DNA from 4 places in the Yersinia mollaretii ATCC 43969 genome. Region 1 is predicted to be linked to each of the others. Evidence: predicted binding sites of a transcription regulator. Region 1 holds the regulator's gene; each other region holds the start of a gene.

Region 1 (4,218 bases):
TCGCTGGGGTGGCACCTCACCAAATACCGGTTTTGATTGCAGCGGACTGATTTATTACGCCTATAAAGATGTGATCAGAATAAAAATGCCGCGCACCGCTAATGAGATGTATCACTTGCGTGATGCCGCGCCAGTCAAACGGGCTGAATTAGAGAGTGGTGATCTGGTGTTCTTTAATATTGCTAATCGCGGCGTTGCCGATCATGTCGGCGTTTATTTAGGCAACGGCAAATTTATTCAGTCTCCACGCACCGGCGAAGAGATCCGTATTAGTATGCTGGATAACGACTACTGGCAAGATCATTATGTGGGCGCACGTCGCGTGGTCACACCAAAAACTATCCGCTAATCCTTCAACACACATCCGGCGGCGCTGTCGGGTGTGTGTTTCCTTACTCCCCCTATCTCAGTGACGACTCCTGAAGAGTTTGCATTCAATCCCCTTTCTAACCCTATGGTTTTCAATGTCATTCCTGTCGAAAGTTGTTAAGATTAATACCCACAACAAAAATACAACAATTATGCTTTACCCGCTCTTCGCCACATTATGGCCTGCGGCTATTGATGGGATTTGAGGAGCAAACACCCTGAGCAACCCCGAAAGGAGAGAGCTATGTCTTTTGAATTACCGGCATTACCTTATGCGCAAAATGCGCTGGAACCCCACATCTCAGCTGAAACGCTGGAATACCACCACGGAAAACACCACAATACCTATGTGGTTAATCTCAATAGTCTGATTAAAGAGACTGAGTTTGCGGGCAAGACACTGGAAGAGATCGTAAAAACCTCCAGCGGTGGCATCTTCAACAATGCGGCCCAAGTTTGGAACCACACTTTCTACTGGCACTGCCTGTCGCCAAATGGCGGTGGTGAGCCGACGGGTAAAGTGGCCGACGCCATTAATCAGTCATTCGGTTCATTTGCAGAGTTTAAAGCGCAGTTTACCGATGCCGCAGTGAAAAATTTTGGCGCAGGCTGGACTTGGCTGGTTAAAAAAGCAGATGGCACGCTGGCGATTGTCAGTACTTCTAATGCAGCAACCCCTCTGACCACAAATGATAAGCCATTGCTGACCGTCGATGTGTGGGAGCACGCTTATTATATTGATTACCGTAATGCGCGGCCAAAATATCTGGAGAATTTCTGGGCGCTGGTTAACTGGTCATTCGTTGAGAAGAATCTAGCCTGATAAGGCAATAAATGATAGGCGGTGTGTTAGCACATCAGCAGAAATAACTCAGGGCGGGTAAACCGCCCTACTTAATAATTTTACCGGCAAGCGGCTTAATTAATTCATTACCGCCACGAAGCTAAAGGCAATAATCATCGCCAGCGCACCAACAGTCGTAATCAGCGACATTTTCAGATTGGTATCCATAAAAACTCCTTAGCCGGTCAGTTTGTAGTAGGAAAAAGACACAAAGTTACTGTGTTAAATTATCTTCCCACAATTCAGAAAAAAAATCTTGTGCTCATTACGCACTTTATAACTTTGAATACCTCTTCCACTTTGACTCCAGATCAGACAAAATTCGCAGTTCATAACTGCATACCGACTAATAACGTCCAATAAATACTCTCAGACAAGCCGCTGATTCCATTTTCCAGCCCAATAATATGCATCTGTCTGAGTGTTTTCGAGTCTGCAGGCAAACGATTAACATCATACTTACCGACGGTAACAGGTAAGCTTAGGAGTCATTTTTTTATGGCAACGATTAAAGATGTGGCCAAACACGCGGGTGTGTCCACCACCACCGTTTCGCATGTGATTAACAAAACTCGTTTCGTCGCCGAAAATACCAAGGCTGCCGTGTGGGCAGCCATTAAAGAGCTGCATTATTCGCCCAGTGCTGTGGCCCGCAGTTTGAAAGTTAACCACACCAAATCCATTGGCTTATTGGCAACATCCAGCGAAGCGCCCTATTTTGCCGAAGTGATCGAAGCGGTTGAAAACAGCTGTTATAGCAAGGGTTACACGCTGATTTTATGTAACTCTCATAATAATCTGGATAAGCAGAAAGCCTATCTGGCGATGTTGGCACAAAAGCGTGTTGATGGGCTGTTAGTCATGTGTTCAGAATATCCCGAGCAACTGCTGGGGATGCTCGAAGATTATCGCAATATCCCGATGGTGGTGATGGATTGGGGAACGGCACGTGGCGATTTTACTGATTCTATTATTGATAATGCCTTTGAAGGCGGCTATTTGGCTGGCCGTTATCTGATTGAACGCGGTCATCGTGATATAGGCGCGATCCCCGGTCAGTTATCCCGCAATACCGGCGGTGGTCGCCATCAGGGCTTCCTTAAAGCACTGGAGGAGGCCAATATCACGGTGCGTGATGAATGGGTGGTTCAGGGCGATTTTGAACCGGAATCGGGTTATAAAGCCATGCATCAAATTCTGACACAGAAACATCGCCCGACCGCCGTGTTCTGTGGCGGGGATATTATGGCGATGGGCGCAATATGCGCAGCCGATGAGCTGGGCCTGCGAGTGCCGCAGGATATTTCGGTGATCGGGTACGATAATGTGCGTAATGCGCGCTATTTCTCCCCGGCACTCACCACCATTCATCAGCCGAAAGAGCGATTGGGCGAAACGGCCTTTGCGATGCTGCTCGACCGCATTGTCAGCAAACGCGAAGATCCCCAGACCATTGAGGTTCACCCGAAACTGGTCGAACGACGTTCTGTTGCCGATGGTCCGTTCCGCGATTATCGCCGTTAATCCTCTCCCGCCGATAGTACAGGCTGCTATCGGCGGTGATCTCCATCATCATCAGTCACGAGATGATGATAGAGTATCATCTTTCATCCACTCTGCATTTAACGTGACACTGTCACCCAAATACTCAAGCAGCCAAGCCAGTGCGGGCGAATGATTATTCTGCTCCCACGTCAGGCAGCACGGGCTATCCGGCAGCGGTTCCGCCAAGTTTAGCGCCGCCAGTTTCCCCTGCGCAATCAGTGGCGAAACCATATGGGCGGGCACCATGCCAACACATAACCCCTCACACAGGCAGTCGATCCCCGTCACCCAATCCGGAACCACCAGCCGCTGCTGATTATCTAGCGTCCAGGTGTCTCGTTTAGGCAAATTTCGCGCAGTATCTTCGAGGCAAAGTGAGGGATAAGGGCGGAGCTGATCATCGGTCAGCGGCCCGGTTAGCTGAGCTAATGGATGTTTGACACTCACCACACACTGCCAGCTTAAAAATCCCATATCACGAAAAACAAACCGCCCCCCAACAGGCACTGCGCGAGTAGCACCGATGGCCATTTCTGCCTGTCCATCGACCAATGCATCCCAGACACCATTGAATACTTCATAACGTACTCGTAATTCGATATCAGGAAAATGTCGATAAAAATCCAATACTAAGCGGCGACTGCGCTGGGGCTTGACGATTTTATCTATCACGATAGTTAATTCCCCCCGCCAACCATTCGCCACTTGTTGACATTGACGACGGGTGCCATTCATTTTTTTGATGACATCACGTGCTTCTTTGATAAAAACCAGACCTGCGGCGGTTAATTCTACGTCACGATGACGTCGTTCAAACAGCGGCACTGCCAGCCACTCTTCAAGTTGGCGCACGGTATAACTTATCGCCGATGGCACACGGTGCAATTCTTGTGCAGCAGCACTGAAGCTACCGGTACGCGCCACTGCGTCAACCACATCCAGTGAGTATTCGGACCACATTATTTTCTGCCCCTTCAGCTTAATCACTTAGCTATCAAATATTTTGACAGCATGGCGCAAATATTACCGTTTCACAACAGAATCACTCACCGGATAGAATGCCCTCCGCCACAAATTGCCTGCAACAATCTATTTACAACAGCAGCGCCTGCACATTTTCAAATAGAGAATAATAAAGAATGAAAACGACACCTAGCTTCATGTTCTATCTGGCTGGTTTAAGCATGTTGGGTTATCTGGCCACCGACATGTATTTACCCGCCTTTGGGGCCATGCAACAAGAACTGCAAACCTCCGCTGGATCCATCAGTGCTAGCTTGAGCATTTTTCTCGCGGGTTTTGCTATCGCCCAGCTTATCTGGGGGCCGGTATCTGATAAATTAGGCCGTAAGCCGGTGCTGTTAGCCGGACTGGGGTTATTTGCCCTCGGCTGTTTGGGGATTCTGTGGGTGGAAACGGCCACGCAACTATTGATCCTGCGCTTTATTCAGGCGGTGGGG
Region 2 (4,218 bases), 1.1 Mb from region 1:
TAAGGGGTATACGCGGTGTACCAACCCGGATTTTCCAGCATGTTGCGCAGGATAACCGGTGGCGTCAGAACCGGGCTGTAGCCCATGCCGATATAGGATTTATAGCATTGATTCTGGCTGGCAATCCCTTTCAGTTCCGCCAGCGCCTGATGTTCAGTGGCGGCATCGCCGACTGGGGGCGGGCTTGGCAGTTGGATATCTGCCGGAACAATCTGCTGGATCAATGTACTTAACGAGCGGGCACCCACGGCAGCCAACATCTGTTGCTGCTGCTCAGTTGAGGAGCCGATATGGCGCTGAATAAAAGCATCATTATGTTCAAGCTGGCTGAGATTCTGAGTCATTGCTACAAATTCCTGAGTAGGGCATGGGACGGGAAGTGGCATCAGTCTGGTATGAGGACAGGCGTCAAAAAACCGAGATTATTGACAAAGTGCCCGCAGTGGAGAGAACAGGCAGATCGTAAAGACGCCGTCAATCCGTCCCTGGAGGCTCGAGCCGCGCCCTCCCTGGCGCGGACGCTTTACTCTTCTGCCGGTCCTCTCACTGTTCCAGATCGAGTTATCGGGGTTGATCAGAAGCCTGAACCCGATAACTGGAGCTAAATTGAGTTTACTCGTCGATAGTTGCTAAATAGGCATCAGCATCAAGCAGACTATCCAGTTCGCTCTCATCGGATGCTTTAATGCTAAACAACCAGCCATCCGTGTAAGGCGCGCTGTTTACCAGCTCTGGTGAGCTTTCCAGTTCGCTATTAACCGCAACAATCTCACCGCTGATGGGGGCGTAGATATCGGAAGCGGCTTTAACTGACTCCGCAACAGCGCAGTCGCTGCCCGCTGAAACGTCACTGCCGACTTCTGGCAAATCAACAAACACCATGTCGCCCAGTAACTCTTGCGCATGTTCAGTGATGCCGACGCTATAGACACCATCACCATCGGCGCGAACCCACTCATGGGAAGAGGCATATTTTAAATCTGCTGGTACATTGCTCATCGCTGCAACTCCAATTAATTTGGGTATAGAGCCAAAATGTTGGCTCGTATATCGGGATATGATGACAAATAAACTTACTGCGCGACCGGCTTACCGGCCCGCACGAAACCCGGTTTGGTGACGCGCACCGGCATTTCACGATTGCGAATCTGCACAACGGCACTCTCACCGATACCGGCAGGCACACGGGCCAGCGCAATGCTGAAGCCCAGTGTTGGCGAGAAAGAACCGCTGGTGATGACACCCACCTGCGCCTGACCTGAGGCATCAGTAAAATGCACAGGCAGCTCATTACGCAATACGCCTTTTTCGGTCATGATCAAGCCGACCAACTGCTCACTCCCGTTAGCCCTTTGCTGCTCCAGTGCCTCACGGCCGATAAACTGGCGATCTTCCGGCAACCACGCCACTGTCCAGCCCATATTGGCGGCTAACGGCGAAATAGTCTCATCCATCTCTTGGCCGTAGAGGTTCATACCCGCCTCCAGCCGCAGAGTGTCACGCGCCCCAAGGCCAGCAGGTTTCACGCCAGCAGCAAGAAGTTGCTGCCAAAACTCAACCACCTGCTCTTTTGGCAGCGCGATTTCATAGCCCGCTTCACCAGTATAGCCAGTGGTGGCGATAAACAAATCACCCGCCTGAATGCCGAAGAATGGTTTCATTCCGGCGATAGCTTGTTGCTGCTCAGTGGTCAGTAAAGTGGCCACTTTCTGTTGTGCTGTCGGGCCTTGTACCGCCACCAACGCCAGATCGTCGCGCACAGTGACATCAACCTGATAAGGCTCAGCATGTTGGGTGATCCAAGCCAGATCTTTGTCACGGGTGGCGGAGTTAACCACTAAGCGGAAATAGTCTTCGCGGAGGAAGTAGACAATCAAATCATCAATAACACCTCCGGACGCATTCAGCATCCCGGAGTAAAGGGCTTTGCCCGGTTGGGTCAGTTTAGCAACATCATTGGCTAACAGATAGCGGAGGAATTCACGGGTACGCGCGCCGTGCAGATCGACAATGGTCATGTGAGAGACATCAAACATACCGGCGTCTTGGCGCACAATATGGTGCTCGTCGATTTGGGAGCCATAATGCAATGGCATCATCCAGCCATGAAAATCTACCATGCGCGCACCGCACGCCACGTGTTGGTCATACAACGGGGTCTGCTTAGACATCTACTCTCCCTCAAACAGTTTCATGCCATGAGTGTCTGGTACTCTGACTTACCATAAACAGGCATATACCCTAAATAATTCGGGTTGCAGGAAGGCGGCAACTAAGTGAATCCCCAGGAGCTTACATCAGTAAGTGACTGGGGTGAACGAAGGCAGCCAACACACATGCAACTTGAAGTATGACGGATCTACGCAAACGATACCTTTTACCCAACGTTATCACCGAATCTATCCGGTAACCATAAGCTAAAATAAGCGATGAGAGGCGGTGAAGGTATAAAGTGCAGGGGGATTATGCAGAGTTTTCCACTGCAAAACTGCGCACAGAGGCACACAATTAACAATTAAACAGTGAAAGTAGCGATGTTATATAACCAAACAACCAAAACCCTGTCGGATTCAACTTTTTGGGTTTTGGCTGTCAGTGAGAAAAACTAATGCGAAAAACAGGCTGGAATTAGATTATTTCAACTGAGGGGGCGAATTGACGAGTTTGGCGATGACTCATCTAACCATGCAGGCAGATCATTTAATCCCATCGCCTGCCGCACTAACTGCGGTTTAACTCCTGGTAGGTTATCAGCCAGTGTTAACCCAATATCACGCAGCAGCTTTTTCGCCGGATGGCGACCCGCAAACAGGTCACGGAAACCCTGCATACTGGCGAGCATCACTGCGGCGCTGTGCTTACGGCGGCGTTCATAACGGCGCAGGTAGAGATGTTGCCCGATATCTTTGCCCTGACGCTGCAAGCGCCGGAGTTCTGACACCAGCTCGGCGGCATCCATAAAACCCAGATTCACCCCCTGCCCAGCCAATGGATGCACGGTATGGGCGGCATCCCCAACCAACGCCAGCCGATGGGCTGCAAAGCTGCGGGCATAGCGCCCCATCAGCGGGAAGGTCTGGCGCTCGCTCTCCAACTGGCATTGGCCCAAGCGCATATCAAACGCCATGCCCAGCTTTCGATTGAACTCTTCGGCGGGCAGCGCGGCTAATTCGGCGGCACGTTCAGGGGGAAGTGACCAGACTATTGAGCTGAGATGGGGGTCACTGAATGGCAGGAAGGCCAGAATACCATCGCCATGAAACACCTGACGTGCGGTAGCTTGATGAGGCGCTTCAGTGCGGATGGTCGCCACCAACGCATGGTGGGCGTAATCCCAGAAAGTCAGCGGAATATCCGCATGTTGGCGCAACCAAGAGTTCGCGCCGTCGGCCCCGACAACCAATTTGGCACTGAGCATACGATCATCAGTCAGCGTAATAAAAGCTTCGCTTTCTCCCCAAGCCACCTGTTTGAGGCTAGCTGGTGCTAACAGGGTGACCTCTGCGAGTTGACTCGCCCGCTGCCACAGCGCCTGCTGAATGACCCGGTTTTCAATGATGTGCCCAAGATGGCTGAAACCGTACTCATCCCCATGGAAGGTAATTTTGCCGAAACTGTCTTGCTCCCAGACTTCCATGCCGAGGTAAGGACTGGCGCGCAGGGCTAGAATGCCGTCCCACACCCCAATTTTTTGGAGTAAGCGCTCACTGGCTGCATTGATCGCCGAGACGCGCAGCGCCAACTCTCCGATCAAGGGCGTGGGTAGTGGTTCAGGCGCGGGCTGGTGCTCGATAATGGCGATGCGCAGACCACTGCCCTGTAAACCGCAGGCCAGTGCCAGACCGACCATTCCGCCACCGGCGATAACTACGTCATATGATTGCATGCCGAAACATTTCCCCGTGAAAATATGAACTTAACTTACCCTATAGATTTCTCGATGCAGCTAACACACCTACAGCGTGAAAGATGACGGGTAAAAACTTTAGCGATCAACCCACCCCAATGTCCGCCGGGCAAAAGCATCGCGTACCGCAGGCAGGTACTCCATCGACATCAGCGCAAAATTACGCCCCACCACCAGCGGCCCATAGCGGTTGGCAAACAGGCGAATCAGGCCATCGGTGACACCAATGGTGGCCTGTTGATCCTGCCGCCGCCGCTGTTGGTATTGGGCGAGCACCCCATAGTCACCGGGGTCACTGCCCGCCGATGCGA
Region 3 (4,218 bases), 1.9 Mb from region 1:
CTTGCGGCGGCTATGCCTGCGGGGAGTCAGCGCTTTAGCTGGCAAGTCAAAGGGATGGACTGCCCAAGTTGTGCCAGAAAGATTGAGAATGCCGTCAGCAGTCAGGTAGAAATTGAAAATATCAAAGTGCTGTTTGCCACGGAAAAACTGGTGGTTGATGCTCGCACGGATATTCGTCTTCAAGTAGAGCAGGCGGTTAAGCACGCCGGATTCACTCTGGTGGATACCCAATTATCCGCTGAAAACAAGGTCGCTGAGTCCGAGTCGCGCCTTCGTGAATATCTGCCAATCGCATTATTAACCCTACTGATGCTGATCAGTTGGAGCATCTCTTTATTCAGCACTGAATTGGCTGAGTTCGCCTTCGCCGCGACCACCATTGTCGGGCTGATCCCCGTGACAACCAAAGCTTGGAAGCTCATTCGCTCAGGCACACCTTTTGCCATTGAAACCTTGATGAGTGTCGCCGCTATCGGGGCGATGTTTATTGGCGCAACGGCTGAAGCCGCGATGGTATTGCTGCTGTTTATGATAGGTGAGTTGCTGGAGTCCTATGCTGCGAACCGCGCTCGCCGTGGGGTAAAAGCGCTCATGGCGCTGGTGCCAGAAGAGGCATTGTTATTGAAAAATGGCGTGCGAACCTCAGTACCCGTCGCCAGCTTGCGCCCCGGCGATATCATTGAGATTGCACCGGGAGGCCGCCTGCCCGCAGATGCCGAATTAATGACTCCGTTCGCCAGTTTTGATGAAAGCGCCCTCACCGGAGAATCAATCCCAGTTGAGCGGCTGCAAGGTGAAAAAGTCGCGGCGGGGTGCTTATCCGTCGATCGCGCCACCGAGATGAGGGTTATTTCAGAACCGGGTAATAATGCCATCGACCGAATTTTGCAACTTATTGAATTAGCCGAAGAACGTCGCGCACCTATTGAACGCTTTATTGACCGTTTTAGCCGTATTTATACCCCGGCGATTATGTTGCTCTCGGTGCTGGTGATGTTAGTACCGCCGTTGGCTTTCGCCGAACCTTGGGAAAATTGGATCTACCGTGGTCTGACGTTGCTGTTGATTGGTTGTCCGTGCGCACTGGTCATCTCCACCCCGGCGGCAATCACCTCTGCGCTGGCGGCGGCAACACGGCGCGGCGCACTGATCAAAGGCGGCGCGGCGCTGGAACAACTTGGCCGTATTCAAACCGTGGCCTTCGACAAAACCGGTACGCTGACCGAGGGTAAACCCAAAGTGACCGATATTCTGCCCGCTGCTGGCGTCAGTGAAACCCGCCTGCTGGCTTTGGCGGCGGCCGTCGAAGCCGGATCACACCATCCGCTGGCGGTGGCGATTATGCAGCGAGCGCAACAAAATACCCCACTGCTACCGTTAGCTGAAGAGCGTCGCGCACTGGCGGGGATTGGCGTTGAAGGTCGAGTGAATGGGCTGGCAGTACGTGTCAGTGCCCCCGGTAAATTACCTGCTGGGTTATTGACCGATGAGTGGCAAACGCAACTCGATCAATTGGAGAGTAGCGGCAAAACTGCCGTCGCCGTGCTGGAAGATGAGCAGTTTGTTGGTTTATTGGCACTGCGCGACACATTGCGCAGCGATGCTAAGCAAGCCATTGATTCGCTGAAAAAACTGGGCATTCAAGGGGTAATGTTGACCGGTGATAACCCACGGGCTGCGGCGGCCATTGCCAGTGAATTGGGGATTGATTACCGCGCTGGGTTACTGCCCGCCGATAAAGTTCAGGCGGTGATGGCGCTGAATGAAGCCCAGCCGACCGTGATGGTCGGGGACGGCATCAATGATGCACCTGCTATGAAGGCGGCCAGTATCGGCATTGCCATGGGCAGTGGTACTGATGTGGCGCTGGAAACCGCCGATGCCGCGCTGACCCATAATCGGCTTACCGGGCTGGCAGAGATCATTCTGTTATCACGCGCGGCTAACGCCAATATTCGCCAGAACATCACTATCTCATTAGGGCTAAAAGGGATTTTTCTGGTGACAACCCTGCTGGGCTTAACCGGCTTGTGGTTGGCGGTATTAGCGGATTCAGGTGCCACCGCATTGGTGACAGCTAACGCGTTGAGGTTGTTACGCAAGCGGGATGTTTGAGTCAAAGCGGGTTATCCCGCTTCAGACTGATGACAAACCTCGACGACTCGATCTGAAACGGTGAGGACAGTCGGAAGAGTAAAGCGTCCGCGCCAGGGAGGGCGCGGCTCGAGCCTCCAAGGACGGATTGACGGCGTCTTTACGATCCGCCTGTTCTCTCCGCCGCTAGCACTTTGTCAATAACCTCAAGCGGGTTATCCCGCTTTTGCCCCTTTTTTCACCAGGTACCGATAGGGCGTTTGTTCGGTATCTTGGGCCAGTAACTGGTGATCCATAAAACGACAAAAACCGGGGATATCGCGGGTGGTTGCCGGATCGTCAGCAATGATCAGCAGTGTCTGGCCCTCTTCCATGTGCCGGACCGTTTTACGTACCATCATCACCGGCTCTGGGCAGCGCAGGCCCAATGCATCAAGTGTTTTATCTGGATGAGCAAAAATATCGGTCATGGCGGTTCTCTTATGGGTCAGTATGCTGTGGCGCAAAAATATCGGGATTTATAAACTTGCTTATGAAGTGGGCTAGTCTATAAAGGCGCATAGTTTACCCCGACGATTTTTAGGCGCAAGTGGCGCTAACGTTTGCGTTAAAATTAACCATTGCATTCGTTGCGCAAACGGGTATCATGCCGCCGCGTCGTAAAATTACGGTGCATTTTGTTTGGGTTCCCTCACCCCAATAACCAAAAAGGTCACATTTATGTTTTCGTTTACGCCTCAACAGCGGATGACCGCTTTGGTATGGCTGTCGCTATTCCATATTGTCATCATTACCTCCAGTAACTATCTGGTGCAATTGCCGATCGCTATCTTCGGTTTTCACACCACTTGGGGGGCATTTACCTTTCCGTTTATCTTCTTAGCCACCGACCTGACAGTGCGGATCTTTGGTGCCCCTTTGGCGCGCCGGATTATTCTCTCTGTGATGGTGCCCGCACTGCTGATTTCCTACCTGATTTCAGCCCTGTTTTATCAGGGGAGCTGGCAAGGATTCCCGGCGCTAACCCATTTTAATCTGTTCGTGGCGCGTATCGCCGCCGCCAGTTTTATGGCCTATGTGCTTGGGCAAATTCTGGATGTGCAGGTGTTTAACCGCCTGCGTCAGCGCAGTGCTTGGTGGGTTGCCCCGACAGCGGCCATGTTCTTCGGCAATATCAGCGATACTATGGCGTTCTTCTTTATTGCGTTTTACCGCAGTAGTGATCCCTTTATGGCCGCAAACTGGGTGGAGATCGCTTTGGTGGATTACAGCTTCAAGCTGATGATTTGCATGTTGTTCTTCCTGCCCGCTTATGGCGTGATGCTCAATGTATTGCTGAAATATTTTGCCCGCAAAACCGACCAGCAAGCATTAGCCACCGCCAGCTCTACGGCACGATAATGTCTGTTCAGGCAGCCACATCATTGTGGTTGCCGCACTCTGCCCACCACAGCTTATGGATTGTTCCTAAAACTGCCCACCTTTTCGTGACCCGCTGAACAATAGGTTGCTTTTAGCGACTGAATAGGGTGCGATATACTGATTAATCATTAATTACTGATAAGTTATTGATGACGGTGAGTCATCGCATTTGATACGCGCTCAGCATCCATAAGGAACAACCCCCATGCATAAAATGATCCAATTTCTCGCCATCGGCCTGCTGGTTATCGGACTAAGCGCCTGTGATAGCGGCAGCGATAATAATGTGGGCCAACCCGTCAGCCTGCTAGAAGGTAAAGTGGCGTTGAGCTTGCCCGCCGATTTATCGGACCAGAGCGGGAAGATGGGCAATCAAGCCAATAACATGTACGTTTTCGCCAATAAAACCGGCGATAAAGCTGTGATCGTGATTTTGGGCGATAGCACCGATGAGGCGCTGGAGGTGCTAACGGGCCGTTTAGCCGATCAACAGCGGGCGCGCGATGCCAATCTGCAAGTCGTGACCAATAAAGCGATCAAAATCGACGGGCAACCTTTCCAGCAGTTGGACAGCATTATTACCAGCGGCGGCCAGAAAGCCTACTCATCCGTGTTGATGGGGAAAGTTGATAACCATTTGATGACATTGCAAATTACCCTGCCGGCTGAAAATCAGCAGCAGGCACAAGCTGAAGCGGAGTC
Region 4 (4,218 bases), 2.1 Mb from region 1:
TCCGTCAATGGTTGGAGCCGTTGGGCTTGGAAGTGGGCTGGTTGGCTGGGAAGCAAAAAGGCAAAGCGCGATTGGCGCAGCAAGAAGCCGTCGCCAGTGGTCAGGTTTCGATGGTTGTCGGCACCCACGCCATGTTTCAGGAGCAGGTGAAATTCTCTGGATTGGCGCTGGTGATTATTGATGAACAGCATCGTTTCGGCGTTCATCAGCGGCTCGCATTATGGGAGAAAGGTGAGGAGCAGGGCTTCCATCCGCATCAGCTCATTATGACGGCGACCCCGATTCCACGCACCTTGGCGATGACCGCCTATGCGGATCTCGACACCTCGGTGATTGATGAGCTGCCGCCCGGCAGGACACCCGTCACCACTGTCGCCATCCCAGATACCCGCCGCAGTGATGTGATTCAGCGAGTTAAAAATGCCTGTCTGGAGGAGGGCCGTCAGGCTTACTGGGTTTGTACTCTGATTGAAGAGTCTGAGCTGCTGGAAGCACAAGCCGCCGAGGTGACCTGCGAAGAGCTGAAAATTGCCCTGCCAGAGATTAATGTCGGCTTGGTTCATGGCCGAATGAAAGGTCCAGAAAAACAGGCGGTGATGCTGGCATTTAAGCAGGGTGAGTTGCAGCTATTGGTCGCGACCACGGTCATTGAGGTCGGGGTGGATGTGCCTAACGCCAGCCTGATGATCATCGACAACCCAGAACGTTTGGGGTTGGCGCAACTTCACCAATTACGTGGCCGCGTGGGCCGTGGTGCCGTTGCGTCACACTGCGTGTTGCTCTACAAAACGCCGCTCAGCAAAACCGCCCAGATGCGTTTGCAAGTACTGCGCGACAGTAATGATGGCTTTGTGATTGCTCAGCGAGACTTAGAGATCCGTGGCCCCGGCGAGTTATTGGGGACACGGCAGACCGGGAGTGCTGAGTTTAAAGTGGCTGATTTACTGCGCGATCAGGCCATGATTCCCGAAGTGCAGCGGGTCGCTCGCCATCTGCATCAGCAATACCCCGAACATGCGCGGGCACTGATTGAGCGGTGGTTGCCAGAGAGAACACGCTACACCAATGCCTAATCCCCAATAGCATAAGTCCCAAATAGCCTAAGTCCCAAATAGCCTAAGTCCCATAATAGCCTAAGTCCCATAATAGCCTAAGTTAGGGGCGGATATCGCCGCCCCAAAAACAATTATCCCACGACCGCAGGGAAGATCGGCAGTAACAGATAGAGCTTAATCACGATCACATTTACGATATCAATAAAGAACGCACCCACCATTGGCACTACCAAGAAGGCTAAATGCGACGGGCCAAAGCGGTCAGTAATGGCCTGCATATTGGCAATCGCGGTCGGTGTCGCGCCTAAACCAAAACCACAATGCCCCGCCGCCAACACAGCCGCATCATAGTTTTTCCCCATCACCCGATAAGTGACAAAAATCGCGTACAGTGCCATCGCCACGGCTTGCGCCGACAGAATCACCAACATCGGCAGAGCCAATGAGGCCAATTCCCAAAGTTTTAAGCTCATCAACGCCATCGCCAAAAACAGTGACAAACTGACATTACCCAGCACTGAGACTGCACGATCAAAGACTTTGTAGAAGCCGATGGCCGACAGCGTGTTGCTGAGGATGACCCCGACAAAGAGCACGCAGACGAAAGTGGGCAGCTCAAACATCGTGCCCTGTAGCCAGCCAGAAATCAGGCCGCCCACCATCAGACAGATGGCAATCATGGCGATAGTTTCGACCAATACCAGCGAGGTAATCATTCGGCCAGCTGAAGGTTTTTCGAAGGCGGAAGGCACTTCGCTATCCTCGGGCGTGCCATCCGGCGTGGAGGAGTGCTTGACCAGATAACGCGCCACCGGCCCCCCAATCAGCCCACCGAGTACCAAACCAAAGGTTGCGCAAGCCATGGCAACTTCAGTCGCGTTTTCAAAACCATAGCGCTCAACGAAGACTTTACTCCATGCCGCACCCGTGCCGTGCCCGCCCGACAAGGTAATGGAACCGGCCAATAACCCCATCAATGGGTCTAGCCCCATTAATTTCGCGAGGGCCACACCAATGGCGTTCTGCACCAGTAGCAAACCCACCACCACAAAGACAAATATGCTCAGAGCCTTGCCGCCCGCGCGTAGGCTCGCCAAATTGGCGTTCAGACCGATAGTAGCGAAGAAGGCCAGCATCAGAGGATCTTTCAGCGACATATCAAAACTGATTTCCCAACCGAGGGTCTTTTGCATCAGCAGCATCATAAAAGCCACAAGCAAACCACCGGCAACCGGTTCAGGAATAGTGTATTTCTTCAGGAAGGGGACAGTTTGTACGAGTTTACGGCCTAGCAATAAAACCAAACAGGCCGCGACTAGCGTGCCATAGGTATCGAGATGAAACATCTTGGTACTCCATGCGATTAAAATATCGAATAAAAATATGACGTTAGACAGTTCCTTAATAAACGCCAAAACGGTTAAGGGGGGATTAGAAAAAAAAACGCGGCTAATTACAAGTTTAGTCGCTAATTAAAACGCGCTAACAACGGAGAGAAATATTTAAAAAAATGCAGCGCAACCGATTGCTTTTGTGAGGCGGATCATTAAAATGCCCTCTTTGCCGATCAGGGTATTTCACTCCATGTCTACGCAATCCGCCGAACTTGATACGCCACAGCCCGTCACCACTCGCCCTAGCGAACTGATTTATCGTTTAGAAGACCGCCCGCCACTGGCCCAAACACTGTTTGCCGCCTGTCAGCATTTATTGGCGATGTTTGTCGCGGTAATTACCCCCGGTCTGCTGATTTGTCAGGCACTCGGATTGCCGGCGGAAGATACCCAACGCATTATCAGTATGTCCCTGTTCGCATCAGGTCTAGCCTCACTGCTACAAATTAAGACTTGGGGGCCGGTAGGCTCTGGCCTGCTATCCATTCAGGGCACCAGTTTTAACTTTGTTTCTCCATTGATCATGGGTGGGTTGGCGCTGAAAAATGGGGGAGCGGATATCCCAACCATGATGGCAGCGCTGTTCGGCACCCTGATGGTGGCCTCCTGCACCGAGATTATCCTCTCCCGCTTCCTGCATCTGGCGCGCCGCATTATCACGCCGCTGGTCTCCGGTATTGTGGTGATGATTATCGGCCTGTCATTGATTCAAGTTGGGCTGACATCTATTGGTGGCGGTTATGGCGCGATGAGCGACCATACATTTGGCGCACCGAAAAATCTGCTGTTGGCGGGTGCGGTCTTGGTGGTGATTATTCTGCTGAATCGCCAACGTAACCCCTATCTGCGTGTCGCTTCGCTGGTGATCGCCATGGCGGTGGGTTACCTGCTGGCTTGGTCGCTGGGGATGCTGCCTGAAAGCCGCCCAGTGGTAGACACAGCGCTGATTACCATTCCCACGCCGTTGTACTATGGGTTGTCTTTTGACTGGAATCTGCTGGTGCCGCTGATGCTGATCTTTATGGTGACCTCATTGGAAACCATCGGCGATATTACCGCCACCTCCGATGTGTCAGAGCAGCCGGTTCATGGCCCGCTGTATATGAAACGCCTTAAGGGCGGTGTGCTGGCGAATGGGTTGAACTCCATGCTGTCGGCGGTGTTTAACACCTTCCCTAACTCCTGTTTCGGCCAGAATAATGGGGTGATTCAGTTGACCGGTGTTGCCAGCCGTTATGTCGGTTTTGTGGTGGCGCTGATGCTGATCGTGTTGGGCCTGTTCCCTGCCGTGGCTGGGTTTGTGCAGCATATTCCTGAGCCAGTGCTGGGCGGCGCAACTCTCGTGATGTTCGGCACTATTGCCGCCTCTGGCGTGCGGATCGTGTCGCGCGAAACCCTTAATCGCCGTGCAATTATGATTATGGCGCTCTCATTGGCGGTTGGTATGGGCGTGGCACAGCAACCTTTGATCCTGCAATTTGCCCCTGACTGGATCAAAACCCTGCTCTCTTCTGGGATTGCTGCCGGGGGTATTACTGCCATCGTCCTTAACCTACTCTTCCCACAAGAAAAATAATCTGGCGCTAACACGTCACTGAAATGGCCGGTCGTAAACGATACCGGCCATTTTTTTATGCATAGATAACGGATTGTCTATTGAGCTAAGGGAAGATTTGCGGCATAAACAGGGTTCCGTATACCGACAGGCGTGAATTTACCAGATGAAATTTCTCGGGAAAGTGCTGCTAACGTTGTTACTGCTCTTGGTG

What was found. Region 1 encodes PurR, which represses purine synthesis genes. Its sites were predicted from a motif close to CANGCAAACGTTTGCNTG; they were not measured.
Positions count from the first base shown of each region.
Region 2: a site for PurR is predicted at 2,179-2,196, ahead of gcvT (glycine cleavage system aminomethyltransferase GcvT). Genes of this name have one in related genera too.
Region 3: a site for PurR is predicted at 2,686-2,703, ahead of tusA (sulfurtransferase TusA). Genes of this name have one in related genera too.
Region 4: a site for PurR is predicted at 2,570-2,587, ahead of gltS (sodium/glutamate symporter). Genes of this name have one in related genera too.

Region 1 covers NZ_CP054043.1:3,637,687-3,641,904, forward strand. Annotated here, with positions in the region: gene HRD69_RS16230 (C40 family peptidase) at 1-349, shown strand, start outside; gene sodB (superoxide dismutase [Fe]) at 614-1,192, shown strand; gene cydH (cytochrome bd-I oxidase subunit CydH) at 1,292-1,381, opposite strand; gene purR (HTH-type transcriptional repressor PurR) at 1,712-2,737, shown strand; gene punR (DNA-binding transcriptional activator PunR) at 2,789-3,718, opposite strand; gene punC (purine nucleoside transporter PunC) at 3,898-4,218, shown strand, end outside.
Region 2 covers NZ_CP054043.1:181,475-185,692, forward strand. Annotated here, with positions in the region: gene gcvP (aminomethyl-transferring glycine dehydrogenase) at 1-344, opposite strand, end outside; gene gcvH (glycine cleavage system protein GcvH) at 613-999, opposite strand; gene gcvT (glycine cleavage system aminomethyltransferase GcvT) at 1,074-2,171, opposite strand; gene ubiI (FAD-dependent 2-octaprenylphenol hydroxylase) at 2,639-3,886, opposite strand; gene ubiH (2-octaprenyl-6-methoxyphenyl hydroxylase) at 3,986-4,218, opposite strand, start outside.
Region 3 covers NZ_CP054043.1:931,060-935,277, forward strand. Annotated here, with positions in the region: gene HRD69_RS04090 (zinc/cadmium/mercury/lead-transporting ATPase) at 1-2,115, shown strand, start outside; gene tusA (sulfurtransferase TusA) at 2,310-2,564, opposite strand; gene HRD69_RS04100 (7-cyano-7-deazaguanine/7-aminomethyl-7-deazaguanine transporter) at 2,815-3,495, shown strand; gene HRD69_RS04105 (DcrB family lipoprotein) at 3,722-4,218, shown strand, end outside.
Region 4 covers NZ_CP054043.1:1,180,701-1,184,918, forward strand. Annotated here, with positions in the region: gene recG (ATP-dependent DNA helicase RecG) at 1-1,073, shown strand, start outside; gene gltS (sodium/glutamate symporter) at 1,187-2,401, opposite strand; gene HRD69_RS05180 (uracil-xanthine permease family protein) at 2,640-4,025, shown strand; gene HRD69_RS05185 (AsmA family protein) at 4,171-4,218, shown strand, end outside.